2 regions of the Salinicoccus jeotgali genome follow, and region 1 is predicted to be linked to the other one. Evidence: predicted binding sites of a transcription regulator. Region 1 holds the regulator's gene; the other holds the start of a gene.
The links. Region 1 encodes Rex, which represses fermentation and respiration genes when NADH is low (regulators of the CRP and FNR family bind a similar motif). Its sites were predicted from a motif close to TTGTGAAATATTTCACAA; they were not measured.
Positions count from the first base shown of each region.

Region 2: the regulator Rex is predicted to act here: its motif matches at 2,056-2,073, upstream of ACZ43I_RS01755 (nitrate/nitrite transporter).

Region 1 covers NZ_AP043830.1:1,898,430-1,902,648, reverse strand. Annotated here, with positions in the region: gene ACZ43I_RS09810 (ABC-F family ATP-binding cassette domain-containing protein) at 1-1,260, opposite strand, end outside; gene ACZ43I_RS09805 (redox-sensing transcriptional repressor Rex) at 1,431-2,030, shown strand; gene ACZ43I_RS09800 (twin-arginine translocase TatA/TatE family subunit) at 2,050-2,280, shown strand; gene tatC (twin-arginine translocase subunit TatC) at 2,330-3,085, shown strand; gene ACZ43I_RS09790 (glycoside hydrolase family 32 protein) at 3,106-4,219, shown strand, end outside.
Region 2 covers NZ_AP043830.1:345,623-349,841, forward strand. Annotated here, with positions in the region: gene ACZ43I_RS01740 (sensor histidine kinase) at 1-774, shown strand, start outside; gene ACZ43I_RS01745 (response regulator transcription factor) at 787-1,437, shown strand; gene ACZ43I_RS01750 (hemerythrin domain-containing protein) at 1,453-1,989, shown strand; gene ACZ43I_RS01755 (nitrate/nitrite transporter) at 2,099-3,277, shown strand; gene ACZ43I_RS01760 (ThiF family adenylyltransferase) at 3,288-4,219, shown strand, end outside.

The DNA.
Region 1 (4,219 bases):
GTTCATATTCGGATATTCATGCCATAATTCTTCAAGTACACTTCTACCGGAAGTGAATTCTGCCTGTTTCTGATCATAATAACCAATCGATATGTTGGCTCCATAAATGATTTCCCCATCATGTTGTGATAATTTTTTGGCAATCGTCTTGACCAGAGTTGATTTTCCGATACCGTTTGGACCAATGATGGCGAGACGGTCGCCTTTATCGATGTTCAGATTGATATGACTGTTTAAAGTCTCTTCGTATCCTATGGCCAGATCTTTGATTCTGAGCACATCATTGCCGCTTTCTCGTCTGATATCGAATGAGAAGTCTGCACTTTTCGTGTCCATCCTAGGCATATTAATACGTTCCATGCTTTCCAGTTTTTTTCGGCGACTCTTCGCCATATTGCTTGTTGAAGCACGGGCAATATTCTTTTCCACAAAAGTTTCGAGCTCTTTAATTTCCTTTTGCTGGTGTTCAAAGGCCTTCATATGCAGTGCATGATTTTTTTCTTTTTCTTTTACATAACCCGAGTAGTCGGTGTGGTAGAGGGTGCCCCTATGCATCTCGACTTCATATATCTTGTCGACAGTACGGTCTAAGAAGTAGCGGTCATGACTGATTATGGCAATAGCGCCCGAGAAGCTGTTAAGATACTGCTCGAGCCACGCGACGGTATCCATGTCCAAATGGTTGGTGGGTTCATCCAGGAGCAGCAGATCAGGCTTGGATAGGAGCATCTGGCCAAGTGCAAGACGTGTCTTTTGACCACCGGAGAAAGCTTCTACGCTTCTGTAGAGGTCCTCAGGCATGAACCCGAGACCGGTCAGAACTGTCTTTACTTCCGAATCTATCGTATATCCACCTTCAGCTTCGAAAATATTCTGCACTTTCTCGTATCTATCGAGCTGGTCTTGATAGTCTGGATCATCATAGTCATGTACAGCAAGCCATTCGGCGATTTTCTCCATTTCCTTCCCGGTCTCAAGCAACCTCGAGAAAGGGCGGAGCATTTCCTCTCTGACATTATGTGTAGACTCAAGTGTCATCTGTTGTGTCAGATATCCTATTGAAATGCCTTTTGGACTGGTGATCTGTCCTTCATCAATACTCATTTCACCAGCCATCATCTTCATCAAAGTTGTTTTTCCGGCACCATTCTTACCGACGATGCCGATTGTCTGTCCTGTTTTAATTTCCAGGTTCATATTTTCAAAAATCATATCTGTACCGAAAGATTTTTTTATGTTCCCTAATTGCATCACTATCATCATAAATCCCTCACTTTCCTCAAGTTTACAATATATAGCGTAAAAAAACGATGAAATCAGGTGACTCTTATGGGACTATAGGCGTGCAATTATGATATAATATATCAACAAAGTGCAATAAAAGAGGTGTACGAGATTTGAATAACAAAAAGAAAATCCCGAATGCAACGATGAAGCGCTTACCCCTGTACTACAGATTCTTCAAAAACTCCGAAAAATCAGGGGTGGATCGGGTTTCTTCACGGGAGATCAGTGAAGCACTGGATATAGATTCAGCAACAATTCGGCGGGATTTCTCCTATTTTGGTGAACTTGGCCGAAAAGGTTACGGATATAACGTCAAAAGCCTGTTGAAATTCTTTATGGAACATATCCAAGGTAATCAAAAGAGAAATGTCGCCATCATCGGTGCAGGTAACTTGGGTAGTGCATTATTGAACTATAAATTCAGCAACATAAATGATAGAATGAACGTAGTTGCTGCATTTGACAACAACAGCAGCATTGTCGGAACAACAATCAATGATACAATGGTCCACCACTCGGATGAAATTGAAAAAATGGCTAAAGATCATGGCATAGATGTGGCAATCCTTACACTGCCTGCAGAAGTCAGCCAGGAGATGGCTGAGCGTCTTGAAGCGGCCGGAATCAAAGGCATTCTTAATTTCACACCGATGAGGCTGGATGTAAGCGATGGAATCTATGTACACAATATAGATTTGAGTGTCGAATTGCAGGCACTGTTCTTTTATATGAAACATATCTAGGAGGGATACTGTGCTCGAAATGTTCATACCGACTACACTGATGGTAGTAACGCCAACGAGTATGATTGTAATTGCGGTTGTAGCGCTCATCATATTCGGACCTAAGAAACTGCCCCAATTCGGAAAAGCCATGGGTTCCACATTGAAGGAATTCAAAGATGCAACAAAGGGCCTTGCTACAGATGATGATGACGATGACGACGAAGAAGAGAAGAAGAAAAACCAGAAGAAAATCGAATCTGAAGTATAAAGGTCTTGAGGTGGCGGAAGCCGCCTTTTTTTAAAGAGGTGGAAAATCGATGAATGAATTGGAAAAGAAGGAAATCACTGAGCATCTTGATGAATTGCGCAGACGGCTTATGATTGTCATATATTTTTTTGCAGGCGCAATGCTGGTCGGCTTTTTCCTTTCCAAACCGTTAATATATCAGGTTCAGGAAGCACCATGGACCGAATCCATACAGATGCACGCATTCCAAGTGACCGATCCGCTCAAAATATATCTGATGGTCATCATGATCATCGGTTTTGTAATCGTACTCCCGGTAATACTGTATCAGATATGGGCATTTGTCTCTCCGGGTCTCTACAGCAATGAGAGGAAGCTGACACTATCATACATTCCAATCGTCATGCTGCTCATGCTGCTTGGAATGGCCTTCAGCTACTTCATACTTGTACCATATATTATACAATTCACCTTTGAACTGTCGGAGGATATGGGGATAGAGACAACAATCGGCATCAATCAATATTTTGGTTTCCTGTTCAGGACAGTCCTGCCATTCGGCCTGATCTTCCAAATGCCGATACTGGTACTTTTCCTGACTCAGCTGGGGTTGCTGACTCCAATGTTTTTGAAGAAGAACAGAAAGTATGCCTATTTCATCTTGTTGGTCGTAGCAGCTTTGATTGCGCCACCTGACTTGATGACCCATATCATGTTGACGATCCCGATGATCGTTTTGTATGAAATCAGTATCTATATTTCTAAAATTGGTTACCGCAGACATTTAAAGGCAGAGCAAAAAGCAATTGAAGAATCGTTGGACTAAGATTTGGGAGGTTTTTTGAGATGGCATTGGATTCAGATGGAAGGATGTTCAGCCATCCATCGGCTGATGGGCAGCTTGAGGCACACACCCCAAAAAAAGTATCAGATGAATGGCGACAGCATTATCATGTGCAACCCCCTCTAGGGAGCTTGGATGGCCTTGCAGGCCTTGTGGCGGATGCTGAAGGATATCAATTGTTCTATGAATGGACGCCCGTATATGGTCAGCGAACGAAATGTCTGTATCATCTTACATCGAAGGATATGGTGGCATTCGATGACCAGGGCGTCATAAAGATGTTGTCAGACGGTGATTCACCAGGGTCTGCGCTCGTTACCGACAATCAAGATGGACTACACCTTTTCTACACCGGCCTAAAATCGCGGAGGTGCATTCAGTATCACTCCATATTGGATGCCCAAAAAGAATTCAAGACGACCGAGGCCATCATAAAAGGAACACCTCAAGGCTATCTGCCGGTAATGAACGCGCCGTATGTATTTCACGAAGATAAATATCGCATGATGCTCGGGACTGGCACCGAGGATGAGTTTGGACGCATACTAGTCTTCAGCGGCGACAGCCCATCCTCTTTCCAATATGATGGACCTCTGGCTACGGAGCTTGATCAGTTCGGTTTCATGTGGACCCACCCTGAATACTTCAAGTTGGATGGCAAAGATGTATTACTCTTCAATGTGAAAGGTCTGGATAAGTATCAGAACAGCTATTGGAACATCTATCAATCGGGCTACCTTGTAGGGGATATTGATTTTAATGAATTACATATGACACATGGGGCGTTCCATGAACTGGACCACGGTTTCGACTTCTATGCTCCTAAAACCGTGATGTCTGAAGGGAAACGGCTGATAGTCGGTTGGATGGGGACAGAAGAAACGGACTATCCAACAAATGGTGAATGGGATCATTGTCTGACAATACCGAGGGAAGTGAGTGTCCGTGGTTCGCACCTGATACAGAAGCCTTTTGATGGGCTGTGTAACTATAGGACGAACGAACTGACCGCTGAAGGTTATTTTGATCATTATCCAAGAAAGATTAAAGACTTCTATGGCCACAGTTATGAATTGGTCCTCGATATACTAGAGAATAATGCAAACCGCATCCACA
Region 2 (4,219 bases), 730 kb from region 1:
ATGCGTACCAGGGATGGGAGTATAGAACCATTCATCGCCAACTTTCAGCGCATAGATCCAGAAGAAGGCATCAGTGTGTTTACTTTGAATCCATTATCTGAACAACTTAAAACACAAGAGATGGAACATCAAAAACGATTGACACAACGCATCATCCAAGCCCAGGAAGATGAAAGAAAACGGATTTCGAGGGACTTGCATGATGGGGTGACCCAAGAACTTCTTAATGTATTGCTTGAGATGAGATTGTTCAAATATATCGAGGACCATGATGCATTAACTGAGAAGATGCAGAAATCGGAAGAGTTTTTAAGTCGCCTATTGGATTATGTCAGAAACATCTCTGTAGAACTACGACCTGCAAGTCTCGATGACCTTGGACTGGAAGCTGCGCTTAAAACCCATTTCAAATGGGTGGAGAGACAGTACGGCATGACTGTAGAGTGCCACTTGGATATGCACAATAAGCGCTTCAACCCTGAAGTGGAGACAGTCGTCTACAGGATTATCCAGGAAGCGATTTTCAATGCAGCGAAGTACGCAGATGTAGAGACCGTGGAAGTCGATTTGCACGAGATTGAGGATATCTCAGGCCACTCCCTCAATTTTGAAATACGTGACGGAGGACTCGGGTTTGATCTGAATAGCCATCCACTGGGTACAGGACTCGGCCTTTTTGGCATGAATGAACGTGTAAGTAGCGTTAACGGCAACGTGACCATAGACAGCGCCCCAGGTAATGGCACGACAGTATCAGGTTCGATCCCTTTATAAGGAGGCGTTGGAATGAATATAGTCATAGCAGACGATCATGCAGTAGTCCGCACAGGCTTCAGTATGCTGATCGATTACCAGCCAGATATGAAAGTGATCGGGACGGCTGCAGACGGCAGGCAGGCATTTGATAAAGTAAATGAGCTTAGACCGGATGTTCTCCTGTTGGATTTGAGTATGCCACCGGGAGAGTCCGGTCTTTTTGCAGCCAGTCGTATTACAGAAGCTTTTCCAGAAATCAAAGTATTGATTTTGACCATGTATGATGATGAGGAATATATCACCCATACTTTCAAAAGTGGCGCACATGGTTATATATTGAAGAATTCACCAGACGACGAATTGATTTCAGCAATCAGGACAATTTACAACGGTAAACGGTACATTGATCCAGTGCTGATGGATGAAGATATGGAACGGCTGCTGAAAAATGATCAGTATCCGGAGCATTCGAATGAACCATTCAACATCCTGACAAAAAGGGAGTTGGAAATCCTACCACTAATCGCCAAAGGGTATGGAAACAAAGATATTGCAGGCATGCTTTTTGTTTCCGTCAAAACGATTGAGGCACATAAATCAAGAATCATGGAGAAACTGGAATTGACATCACGTCCGGAACTTGTTGAGTATGCAATGAAGAAAAAACTCATGGATTTTTAAATGGAGGGGAATGGAGTGGCACAGGAAGCGTTTCAGTTTAAAGTGAAAGCATTGAGAGTGCTGGAAAACGAGCATCGTTATCTGAAGTATTTGATGGATGACTGGTTTCAATTGGTGCTGAAGTTTGAACATGATGATGTTAAAAGCAGGTTGGAGGGGCTGATGGTCATCAAAGATCTCAGGCAGAAATTGAATGAATTCGAAAAACCTTTGAAGCGACATCAGGAGAAGGAAGAAAGATTCTTCTTTCCGATGCTTGGTGCATACATCGGGTTGGAGCAGGGACCGATCATGTCGATTGAAGAAGAGCATGCAGAGATAGATTCATATATCGCCCACTTCTTTCATCACTCCATGCATGATATGAACGAAATGTCCCTTGAGAGCATGAATGAAATGGTGAAAGACGTCATGGAAGCTTATGAAGTGCTGATGGTACATATGGTGAAAGAGGAATCGGTCCTTTTTGAAATGGCAGATAAAATGTTGAAAACAGTTGACGAAGAAGTGCTGTTTGAACAAGTGAATACACTCATCACTGAGCCGGCGTGAGGTTCCGCCGGTAAATATAGGGTTTTCCCTTCTTAACTATATTGAGGTTTTTGAATTATACTATGTATGTATAATAAATCACAATATAAAATAAAAGAGGTTGATTCCTATGAATGAGAAAATGGGTAAAAAGCAGCTGATTCTCCACACATTCAGTCTACTTGCCGGATTCATGGTGTGGACATTGCTTGCACCGCTCTTCCCTGAAATCGTCGAAGATATCCCGGAAGCGGCCGCGCAGCAATCTTTGATTGTTGCCCTACCGGTGATTCTAGGTTCCGTCCTGCGCATACCATTCGGCATACTGGCCAATAAGATCGGAGCGCGCCTAGTGTTCCTGTTCAGCTTCATTTTCCTTTTGGTTCCAGTCTTCTATCTGAGTATCGCTACTACACCGATGGACCTTATGATAGCAGCGGTGTTCCTCGGAGTCGGTGGAGCGATTTTCAGTGTGGGTGTTACGAGTCTTCCAAAGTATTATCCGAAAGAAAAGCATGGGTTTGTCAATGGTGTATATGCCATGGGTAATATCGGTACTGCCGTGACAAGCTTCGGGGCACCATTACTGGCCCTCGCATTTGGTGGCTGGCAGGCAGCTGTCCAGACATATCTTGTAGTATTGGCGCTATTTGCCATTCTGCAGTTCATATTGGGCGACAGAAACGAAAAGAAAGTAAGTCTGCCTCTCGGCAAGCAATTCAAGGAAGTCATGCGCGACTATAAGTTCTATTTCTTCAACTTATGGTACTTCATTACATTTGGTGCTTTCGTCGCTTTCGGACTCTTCTTACCGGCATTTCTGACGGATGAAGCATTGTTTGGACTGACGACCTTGGATGCTGGTGTCAGAACCGCAGTCTTCATTATAATTGCGACGGTTCTTAGACCAATAGGTGGCCTGATCGGTGATAGGTTCAATGCGCTGCATTCTTTGATCATTGTATTTATCGGCTTGACCGTTTCAGGACTACTCCTTGCCTTCACATATAATTTCATCTTCTTGTTTACCCTGGGAAGTTTGCTTGCAGCGGTATGCGCGGGGATTGGAAATGGACTTGTCTTCAAGTTCGTGCCGACATACTTCTCTAAACAGGCGGGTATCAGTAATGGAATCGTTGCAATGATGGGTGGCCTGGGTGGCTTTTTCCCGCCGATTGTAATTGATCAGGCACACAATTTGACTGGTAGCTATGCAATTGGATTCATCCTGCTGTCAGTCTTCTGCATCATCAGTCTGTTTACAATGTTCTACATGAATAGTAACCTTAAGAAAAATGAACTTGCATAAGAGGGATGATATGGAACGATATTCGAGGCAGATGCTTTTTAATAGAATAGGGGCAGAAGGCCAGCGCCTGATCGGCTCACGTACGGCCCTCATCATTGGGGCCGGGGCGCTCGGTTCCCTTTCCAGTGAACTGCTTGCACGGGCAGGTATCGGCAAGCTGATCATGATTGACCGTGACTATGTCGAACACTCCAATCTTCAGCGCCAAACCCTTTTTACCGAACAGGATGCAGATGATAAGAAACCGAAAGTAATTGCTGCGAAAGAACGCCTACAATCAATCCGTCCAGACCTCGAGGTAGATGCACATATCGCGCATTGCGATGGCCCGCTATTGACGGAGCTCGCCATGGAGGCAGATATCCTGTTGGACGGGACAGATAACTTTGATACGCGCCTGCTGATCAATGACGTTGCATATAAATCGTCGAAGCCTTGGGTCTATGCAGCTTGTGTAGAAGCCTCTTACAGCAGCTGTGGTTTTGTGCCCCGCGCCACACCATGCTACCGCTGTCTGGTGCCGGTGCTGCCGAGTACCACATTGACGTGTGACACTGCCGGTATCATCGCGCCTGCAGTACAGATGGCAGTGGCCGAACAGGTCACGACTGCAATTAAAATGCTTACAGACCAATATGAAGCGCCTTATTACTTACGGATCGGTAACGTCTGGGATATGGAACATATGAAATACAAGGTTGACGCAATGAAAGACTCAGATTGTAGGACATGTGGGTATGCCCCTGTCTATCCGGCACTTGAAGAAGAGGATACGGATAATGCCATGCGGCTATGCGGCCGTGATACCGTCCAGGTGATTGACGGTCGGCTGACTGAAGAAGTTGTAAACCATACATTGACTCGGCTGGATATGAAAGTAAACCGCACGCCGTACTTCCAGGAGTTCCACTATAGTGGACAAAGGTTCGTCTGCTTCAATAA